DNA from 3 places in the Streptomyces sp. NPDC059851 genome. Region 1 is predicted to be linked to each of the others. Evidence: riboswitches for the same ligand, from Rfam matches in the RefSeq annotation. Region 1 holds a riboswitch; each other region holds the start of a gene.
What was found. Region 1 has a riboswitch for thiamine pyrophosphate ahead of ACFV7Q_RS12430 (thiamine ABC transporter substrate binding subunit). Riboswitches for the same ligand answer to the same signal wherever they lie in the genome.
Positions count from the first base shown of each region.

Region 2: it holds a riboswitch for thiamine pyrophosphate, as region 1 does, so the genes downstream of both, thiO (glycine oxidase ThiO) here and ACFV7Q_RS12430 (thiamine ABC transporter substrate binding subunit) in region 1, are expected to answer to the same signal.
Region 3: it holds a riboswitch for thiamine pyrophosphate, as region 1 does, so the genes downstream of both, thiC (phosphomethylpyrimidine synthase ThiC) here and ACFV7Q_RS12430 (thiamine ABC transporter substrate binding subunit) in region 1, are expected to answer to the same signal.

Region 1 covers NZ_JBHWJJ010000027.1:7,921-11,185, forward strand. Annotated here, with positions in the region: gene rlmN (23S rRNA (adenine(2503)-C(2))-methyltransferase RlmN) at 83-1,198, shown strand; TPP riboswitch at 1,257-1,365, shown strand; gene ACFV7Q_RS12430 (thiamine ABC transporter substrate binding subunit) at 1,451-2,554, shown strand; gene ACFV7Q_RS12435 (ABC transporter permease) at 2,611-3,265, shown strand, end outside.
Region 2 covers NZ_JBHWJJ010000019.1:82,949-86,213, forward strand. Annotated here, with positions in the region: gene ACFV7Q_RS09525 (thiazole synthase) at 1-710, opposite strand, end outside; gene thiS (sulfur carrier protein ThiS) at 716-916, opposite strand; gene thiO (glycine oxidase ThiO) at 913-2,097, opposite strand; TPP riboswitch at 2,095-2,207, opposite strand; gene ACFV7Q_RS09540 (NAD(P)/FAD-dependent oxidoreductase) at 2,307-3,265, shown strand, end outside.
Region 3 covers NZ_JBHWJJ010000007.1:89,795-93,059, reverse strand. Annotated here, with positions in the region: gene ACFV7Q_RS03805 (SsgA family sporulation/cell division regulator) at 93-542, shown strand; gene ACFV7Q_RS03800 (YibE/F family protein) at 551-1,939, opposite strand; TPP riboswitch at 2,012-2,154, shown strand; gene thiC (phosphomethylpyrimidine synthase ThiC) at 2,149-3,265, shown strand, end outside.

The DNA.
Region 1 (3,265 bases):
TCTCCGGGCGCGGACCGCGCCATCGCCATCGGCTCCGCACGTGCGGAGCCCGTCGGACCTCGTCGTCTGAGGAAGGACCGTCATGGCACCCCGCCCCGCTCCGGGAGAGCTCACCTTCGTCGCGCCCAAGGGGGCGAAGAAGCCGCCCCGGCACCTCGCCGACCTCTCGCCGGCCGAGCGGCGCGAGGCGGTCGCCGCGATCGGCGAGAAGCCCTTCCGGGCCAAGCAGCTCTCGCAGCACTACTTCGCCCGCTACGCCCACGACCCGGCGGAGTGGACCGACATCCCCGCCGGCTCCCGCGAGAAGCTCCGCGAGGAGCTGCTGCCGGACCTGATGAGCGTCGTACGGCACATCTCCTGCGACGAGGACACCACCCGCAAGACCCTGTGGCGGCTGCACGACGGCACGCTCGTCGAGTCCGTGCTGATGCGCTACCCCGACCGGGTCACCATGTGCATCTCCTCGCAGGCCGGCTGCGGCATGAACTGCCCGTTCTGCGCCACCGGCCAGGCGGGCCTGGACCGCAACCTGTCCACCGCGGAGATCGTGCACCAGATCGTCGACGGCATGCGCGCCCTGCGCGACGGCGAGGTGCCCGGCGGCCCGGCCCGGCTGTCGAACATCGTCTTCATGGGCATGGGCGAGCCGCTGGCCAACTACAACCGGGTCGTCGGGGCCATCCGCCGGCTGACCGACCCCGAGCCCGACGGCCTCGGCCTGTCGCAGCGCGGCATCACGGTCTCCACCGTGGGCCTGGTACCGGCGATGCTGCGGTTCGCCGACGAGGGCTTCAAGTGCCGTCTCGCCGTCTCGCTGCACGCCCCCGACGACGAGCTGCGCGACACCCTCGTGCCGGTGAACACCCGCTGGAAGGTCCGCGAGGTCCTCGACGCGGCCTGGGAGTACGCCGAGAAGTCCGGCCGCCGGGTCTCCATCGAGTACGCCCTGATCCGCGACATCAACGACCAGGCCTGGCGCGGCGACCTCCTGGGCAAGCTCCTCAAGGGCAAGCGCGTCCACGTCAACCTGATCCCGCTGAACCCGACGCCGGGCTCGAAGTGGACCGCCTCGCGCCCCGAGGACGAGCGGGCCTTCGTCGAGGCCATCGCACGCCATGGCGTGCCCGTGACGGTGCGTGACACCCGTGGTCAGGAGATCGACGGTGCGTGCGGCCAGCTGGCCGCGGCGGAACGGTAGCTTCCGCTTCTGGTGGAGCCGGTTCGGCCACGGGGTACCCTGTGGCCGAACCAATTGCATATTCCGACAGGGGAGCGCCACAGCGCTGAGAGTGCGGCACCGTCAGCCGCAGACCCTCTGAACCTCGCCCCGGTCATTCGGGGTAGGGAGTTCGGTCACCACTCAAGCTGTTGCGCCCTGCCCGGCGTCCGCTCCGACAGAGCGCCGGGCGGGGCCGCGTCTTCTCCTGGTCATCCCAGGAGGAATACACCAGTGAGCACCACCAAGAAGATCGCGGGCGCCGCGCTCGCGGCCGCCCTCGGCGTCACCACGCTCAGCGCCTGCGGTGGCGACGGCGGCCGGGACGGGGCCGGGGACGGCGCCAGCGGGTCGCCCAAGTCCAAGACGGTCACGCTCGTCTCCCACGACTCCTTCAACGTGACCGAATCGGTCCTGAAGGAGTTCGAGCAGCAGAGCGGCTACACCGTCAAGGTCCTCAAGTCCGGGGACGCGGGCGCGGCCCTCAACCAGGAGATCCTCACCAAGGGCTCCCCGCGCGGTGACGTGTTCTTCGGCGTGGACAACACGCTCCTCTCACGCGCCCTCGACAACGGCGTCTTCACCCCGTACGAGGCCAAGGGCCTGGCCGGCGTGAAGCCCGAGTACGTCCTCGACGGGCAGCACCGGGTCACGCCGGTCGACTCCGGCGACATCTGCGTCAACTACGACAAGGCCTACTTCGCGGACAAGGGGATCGCCCCGCCGCAGACCCTGGACGACCTGATCAAGCCCGAGTACAAGAACCTGCTGGTCACCGAGAACGCGGCCACCTCCTCCCCGGGCCTGGGCTTCCTGCTGGCCACCGTCGGCAAGTACGGCGAGGAGGGCTGGAAGGACTACTGGAGCAAGCTCAAGGCCAACGGCGTCGAGGTCGTCGACGGCTGGGAGCAGACGTACAACGAGCGCTTCTCCGGCTCGGCGGGCGGCAAGAAGGCCAAGGCCGACCGCCCGCTGGTGGTCTCGTACGCTTCCAGCCCGCCGGTCGAGGTCCTGTACGCCGAGCCCAAGCCGGCCGAGGCCCCCACGGGCGTGGCCACCGGCACCTGCTTCCGCCAGGTCGAGTTCGCCGGCCTGCTCAAGGGCGCGAAGAACGAGGAGGGCGGCAAGGCGCTGATCGACTTCATGATCGGCAAGAAGTTCCAGGAGGACATGCCGCTCCAGATGTTCGTGAACCCGGTGGTCAAGGACGCAGCGCTGCCCGAGCTGTTCACGAAGCACGGCGTGGTCGTCGAGAAGCCGGAGACCGTGGCTCCCGGGACCATCGCCAAGAACCGTGAGCAGTGGGTCAAGACATGGTCCTCGCTCGTCGTGAAGTAGCCCCCGCCCCCGCAGGACGAGGCGGCGCCCGCGGCGCGGCCGTCAGGCTGGCCCTGATGGCCGTGCCGCTGGCCTTCTTCGCCCTGTTCTTCGCCTACCCCGTCACCGCGATCGTCGGCCGCGGGGTCAGGACCGACGACGGCTGGCAGTTCGGCCGCATCGGCGAGGTGCTGGCCCAGCCCGACATCGCCGCGGTGCTCTGGTTCACCGCCTGGCAGGCGTTCGTCTCCACGCTGCTCACCCTGCTGGTCGCGCTCCCCGCCGCGTACGTCTTCGCCCGGCTGGAGTTCCCCGGCAAGCAGCTCCTGCGGGCGGTGGTCACCGTGCCCTTCGTGCTGCCCACCGTGGTCGTCGGCACCGCGTTCCTGGCGCTGGTCGGGCGGGGCGGGCTCCTGGAGGAGCTGTGGGGCGTCCGACTGGACACCACCGTGTGGGCGATCCTCCTCGCGCACGTCTTCTTCAACTACGCGGTGGTCGTCCGCACCGTCGGCGGGCTGTGGGCGCAGCTGGACCCCCGTCAGGAGGAGGCCGCCCGGGTACTGGGCGCGGGGCGGTTCGCCGCGTGGCGGCGGGTGACGCTGCCCGCGCTGGTCCCGGCGGTGGCCGCCGCCGCGCTCATGGTCTTCCTGTTCACCTTCACTTCGTTCGGCGTCGTGCAGATCCTCGGCGGGCCCTCGTACGCCACCCTTGAGGTGGAGGTGTACCGGCAGA
Region 2 (3,265 bases), on a different contig from region 1:
CCCGCACGGAAGGCGAGCCGCCCCGCAGACACCGCGTCCCGCATGGCCGCGGCCATCAGCACCGGCGCCTGCGCCCGCGTCACCGCGGACGCCAGCATGACCCCGGCGCAGCCGAGTTCCATCGCCAGCGCCACGTCCGAGGCGGTTCCCGCCCCCGCGTCCAGGATCACCGGCACGCCGGCCCGCTCCACGATCAGCTCGAAGTTGTGCGGGTTCCGGATGCCCATGCCGGAACCGATCGGCGAGCCGAGCGGCATGACGGCCGCACAGCCGGCGTCCTCCAGCTTCCGCGCCAGCACCGGGTCGTCGTTCGTGTACGGCAGCACCGTGAACCCGTCGTCCACCAGGGTTTCGGCAGCGGCGAGCAGCTCCTCCCCGTCGGGGAGCAGGGTCCGCTCGTCGGCGATGACCTCCAGCTTGATCCAGTCCGTGCCGAGCGCCTCCCGGGCCAGCCTGGCCGTCAGCACGGCCTCGCCGGCCGTGTAGCAGCCGGCCGTGTTCGGCAGGACCGCGATCCCGAGCTTGTCGAGGACGCCGAGGACGGAGCCCTGCACCGCCGGGTCGAGCCGGCGCATGGCGACCGTGGTGAGCTCCGTACCGGAGGCGGTCAGGGCGTGTTCCAGTACTTCCAGGCTCGGCGCCCCGCCGGTGCCCATGATCAGGCGGGAGGAGAAGGTCCGGCCGCCGAGGACGAACGCGTCGTCCGCCATTGCGCTCAGCCCCCCTGGACCGCGGTCAGGACCTCGACCCGGTCGCCGTCGCCGACCGGGGTGTGCGGCCACCGCCCCCGTGGGACCACGGTCTCGTTGAGTGCGGCCGCGACCCCGGAGGGGGCCGTGGTGAGGGTGGCGACCACCACGTCGAGGGTGGTGCCGGGCGCGAGCTCGCGCGGCTCGCCGTTGACGGAGATGGTCATGCGTACGACTCCTGACGTGCGGGGGAGAAGCGGCGCGGGCTGAAGGGCCGGGCGGCCTCGGGCAGGACGCCGGTGGCGAGCAGTTCGGCCATCGCGTCACCGGTGACGGGGGTCAGCAGCACCCCGTTGCGGTAGTGCCCGGTGGCCAGGTGCAGGCCGGGCAGGGCGGTGGGGCCGAGCAGCGGGGCGTTGTCGGGGGAGCCGGGGCGCAGCCCGGCCCGGGTCTCGGTCAGCGGCAGTTCGGTGATGCCGGGCACCAACTCGTGCGCGTCGCGGAGGAGTTCGTACACCCCGCCGGCGGTGACCGTGGTGTCCCAGCCGAGTTCCTCGCTGGTGGCGCCGATGACGAGTTCGCCGTTCTCCCGCGGCACCAGGTACACGTGGCTGCCGCGCACGACCGCCCGTACCGTCCGCGACAGGAACGGCGCGTACGGGGCCGGCACCGCGAGCCGCAGCACCTGCCCCTTCACCGGCCGGACGGGCGGCAGCGCCTCCTCGGGCACGCCGGCCAGTCGGCCGCTGAGCGAGCCCGCCGCCAGTACCACCTGGTCCGCGGACAGCTCGGTGCCGTCGTCGAGCACCGCGCCGGCCGCCCGGTCGGCGGTGACCACCAGCCGTGCGGCGCCCGCCCGGCGGATGTCCACGCCGGCGCGCTCGCAGGCGGCCAGCAGCGCGGCCGCGAGCCGCCGCGGGTCCACCTGGTGGTCGCCGTCCACCCGCAGGCCGCCGCGTACGCCGGGGGCGAGCATCGGCTCCAGGCGCCGGCACTCACGGCCGGTGAGCCACTCCGAGTCCAGGCCGCAGCGGCGCTGGAGGGCGTGCAGCTCGCGCAGGTGGAGCCGGTCGTCGGCGTCGAGGGCGACGGCGAGCGTGCCGCAGGCCCGGTAGCCGATGTCCATCCCACCGGTGGCGTCGGCGAGTTCGGCGGCGAACTCCGGATAGCGGGCGGCGGAGGCGAGGTTGAGGCCCAGTAGGGTCTCCTCGCCGTAGTGCAGCTCGGTGACGGCGGCGAGCATGCCCGCTGCGACCCGGGCGGCGCCGCCGCCGGGGGCCGGGTCGGCGAGGGCGGTGCGCAGCCCGCGCCGGGCCGCCCGCCAGGCGGTGACCAGGCCGATGATCCCGCCCCCGATGACGAGGACGTCGGATCCCGCGGACGGCACGGATCCCTTGGACGAATGCATGGGCGTCCAGCCCCTCCCTTCGCCGGCATGACCCGGATCAGGTTCGGACGGTCGGAGGCCGGCCAGCCTCCCTCTCAGCCCGGTACGCCCGGGCTCCCGCGATAGGTACGGTGGCCACAGTAGCCGTTCCCCTTCGGGGAGCGGGAGAGAGCCGGGACGCGGCCGCCGGTGCACCCCTTTCCACCGATCGTGCTGACTAGGGTGGGTCTGTGAGCGAGCAGACCGAACAGACTCAGAGCGGCGTCGTCATCGTCGGCGCCGGAATGGCCGGGGTGCAGACGGCGGTGGCCCTGCGCGAGCAGGGCTGGACCGGCCCCGTGACCCTGCTGGGCGCCGAACCCCACCAGCCCTACGACCGGCCCCCGCTGTCCAAGGCGGTCCTGCTCGGCAAGGCCGAGGACTCCGCCTTCGACGTCGACTTCGAGGGCCTGGGCATCGAGCTGCGGCTCGGCGTGGAGGTGACGGGGCTGCGGGCCGCCGACCGCGAGCTGGACACCGAGGCCGGCCCGGTCCCGTACGGCGTGCTGGTCCTGGCGACCGGCGCCGAGCCGCTGACCCTGCCCGGCTCCGAGGGCGTCCCCGGCGTCCACCTGCTGCGCACCCTCGACGATGCCGCCCGGCTCCGGCCGGTGCTGGCCGGGACCCCGGCCACCGTCGTCGTCGGCGCCGGCTGGATCGGCGCGGAGTTCGCCACCGCGGCCCGGGAGGCGGGCTGCGCCGTGACGGTGGTCGAGGCCGCGGACCGGGTGCTCGCGGGCGCCCTGCCGGCCGAGGTCGCCGCTCCGATGGCCGGCTGGTACGAGGAGGTCGGGGCCGACCTCCTCACCTCCGCCAGGGTCGCTTCGGTGGAGTCCGGGCGGGTCGTGCTCGCGGACGGCCGGGAGCTGCCGGCCGGAGCGGTGGTCGTGGGCATCGGGGCGCGGCCGGCCACGCGCTGGCTGGCCGGGTCGGGCGTCGAGCTCGGCGCCGACGGCTCGGTCACGGCGGACGCGTACCTGCGGACCTCGCTGCCGGGGGTGTACGCGGTCGGCGACTGCGCCTCGTTCCCCTCGGCGCGCTACGGGGCGCGGTTGCTGGTCCACCACTGGGACAACGCGCTCCAGGGGCCGCGGGTCGTCGCGGCGAACATCCTGGCCGGGGCGCGGGGCGAGCCCTCCGCCGGGGGCGC
Region 3 (3,265 bases), on a different contig from region 1:
CACTCCTTGTGATCCGCTAGCGCTTCCACCAGTCTTGTCAAGGGGGTCCCGGGGGGTCATTCCTGGCCACTTCCACAACAGCGGGGTAGGCAATGCGCGAGTCGGTACAGGCAGAGGTCATGATGAGCTTCCTCGTTTCTGAGGAGCTCTCCTTCCGGATCCCGGTCGAGCTCCGGTACGACGGCGGTGACCCGTACGCGGTACGGCTGACCTTCCACCTTCCCGGGGACGCGCCGGTGACCTGGGCGTTCGGGCGGGAACTCCTGCTCGACGGCATCAACCAGCCGTGCGGGGAAGGGGATGTGCACATCGCCCCGACCTCGTCCGAAGACCTGTCCGACGTCCACATCCGGCTCCAGGTCGGCAGCGACCGCGCCCTCTTCCGGGCCGGTGCGGCACCTCTGGTCGCCTTCCTCGACCGTACCGACCGGCTGGTTCCGCTCGGTCAGGAGCGCAACCTCGGGGACTTCGAGATGAGCCTCGACGAGGCGCTCGACAGAATCCTCGCCGAGTCCCGGCAGAACGAGCAGAACGCCGGCTGACGGCCGGTTCAGCGCTTGCGCCGCCGCCCCCGGCCCCGCCCTCCGCGTCCCGCGCCGGGGGCCGTCGGCGTACCGGCCGGGCCCGCCGGCCGGTCGGCGGACACCACCAGCGCTGCCAGCACCGTCGTCACCGGGACCGACGCCACCAGGCCGATCGAGCCCACGAGGGTCCGTACGATCTCCACCGCGACCAGCTCGCTGTTGGCCACTGCGCCCACACTGCTGTTCGCGATCGAGAACAGCAGCAGCAGGGGTAGGGCTGCGCCCGCGTAGGCCAGGACGAGGGTGTTGACCACCGACGCGATGTGGTCGCGGCCGATGCGGATGGCGGCGCGGTACAGGGACCGCGGCCCCATCGCCGGATCCGCGTGGTGGAGTTCCCAGACGGCCGAGGTCTGAGTGACCGTCACGTCGTCGAGCACGCCGAGCGAACCGATGATGATGCTCGCGAGCAGCAGACCGCTCATGTCGATGTCCGGGTACAGGCCGTGGATCAGCCCGGTGTTGTCGTCGGTGTTCCCGGTGAGGAACGCCCAGTCGATGAACACCGATCCCAGGAGTCCGATCAGCAGCAGCGAGACGAGCGTGCCGAGGACCGCGACGGAGGTGCGGGCGGTCAGCCCGTGGCACAGGTAGAGCGCGATCAGCATGATGGCGCTCGCTCCGATGACCGCTACGACCAGTGGGTTCGAGCCCTGCAGGATCGCCGGCAGGATGAACAGGGTCAGCACGGCGAAGCTGATGGCGAGGGCGACCAGCGCGAACAGGCCGCGCATCCGCCCCACCAGGACCACCACCAGGGCGAAGATGCCGGCCAGCACCGCCAACGGGATCTTGCGGTTCACGTCGATCACGGAGTACTGCAGGTCCCGCGGTGCGTCGGGGGCGTAGGCCACGACCACCTGCTGACCGTCCGCCAACTGCCGGGGCGCTCCCGGCTGGACGATCTCGATGAAGGTGCGGCCCTTGTCGGGCCCGGTGCCCACCTCGACCGTGGCCTTCTTGCACTGGCCGGTCTGAGCGGCCCGTGCCTCGCGGCCCTCCGGTGTCGAGGGGTTGGCCGTCGGCGGCACCTGTGAGGCGTTCACGGATTTGCAGTCGACCTGTTCGAGCTTGACGACCCGCGCCTGCTCGGTCTGGCGGTCGAAGCCCACGCCGGAGCGCTCGTGGGCGGGGGCACCGCCCGGCCAGAGCACCGCCATGCCGACGAACACGGCTGTGGCGAAGGGGATCAGTACGGCCGCGATGACCTTGCGCAGGTGCTTCGAGACAGGAGCCGCAGGGCCGTGGCCGTGGGAGTGGCCGTGCCCGTGCGCATGGTCGTGATCGGCATGCGCGGGGCCGGTGTGACCTGAGGGCTCGGCGGATTCGTCGGGGGGCTGAGTCGAAGGCGTCACCGACTGATCATCGCAAGAGTTGAGGGGGCCCACTGTTCAGCACGCCACAGATGACGCTAGCGTGGGGGCACCTTTGCACAACGCGGGAGCTCGGAGCACCGGGCTGAGAGGGCGCTGATCACCGTACGCGGGCACATGCGTACGGGAGGAGGCTGCGCCGACCGCCGAACCTGTTACCGGGTAATGCCGGCGTAGGGAGATCAGGTCTCATGACCATTCAGGACGCACGCACGCCTGCCGTCGGCCAGGACACCGACGGCCAGACCGAGCGCCAGCCGGGCTGGCACAAGGGTTACGTGGCGGGCTCCCGCCCCGACATCCGGGTGCCGGTGCGCCAGGTGCACCTCACCAACGGCAAGGACGTGACCCTCTACGACACGTCCGGCCCGTACACCGACCCGCAGACCGAGACCGATGTCCGCCGCGGTCTGCCGCCGCTGCGCGAGAACTGGATCATTGCCCGCGGCGACACCGAGGAGTACGCGGGCCGTCCCGTGCGCCCCGAAGACGACGGCATCAAGCACACCTCGCCGCGCGGCGGCCTCAAGAACCTCGACGCGGTCTTCCCGGGCCGCCCGCGCCTGCCGCGCCGCGGCAGGGGCGGGCAGGCCGTCACGCAGCTCGCGTACGCCCGCCGTGGTGAGGTCACCCCGGAGATGGAGTTCGTCGCGATCCGTGAGAACGTCTCCCCCGAGGTCGTGCGCGAGGAGATCGCGGCCGGCCGTGCCGTGCTGCCCGCGAACGTGAACCACCCGGAGATCGAGCCGATGATCATCGGCAAGAAGTTCCTGGTGAAGGTCAACGCCAACATCGGCAACTCCGCGGTCACCTCCTCCATCGAGGAGGAGGTCGAGAAGATGACCTGGGCCACCCGCTGGGGTGCCGACACGGTCATGGACCTCTCCACGGGCCGCAACATCCACACCACGCGCGAGTGGGTGCTGCGCAACTCTCCCGTGCCGATCGGCACCGTGCCGCTCTACCAGGCCCTGGAGAAGGTCGACGGCAAGGCCGAGGAGCTGACCTGGGAGATCTACAAGGACACGGTCATCGAGCAGGCCGAGCAGGGCGTCGACTACATGACGGTCCACGCCGGCGTGCTGCTGCCGTACGTGCCGCTGACCGCCCGCCGCAAGACCGGCATCGTCTCCCGCGGCGGCTCGATCATGGCCGCCTGGTGCCTGGCCCACCACCAGGAGAACTTCCTCTACACGAACTTCGAGGAGCTCTGCGAGATCCTCGCGGCGTACGACGTGACGTACTCGCTGGGCGACGGCCTGCGCCCCGGCTCGATCGCGGACGCCAACGACGCGGCGCAGTTCGCCG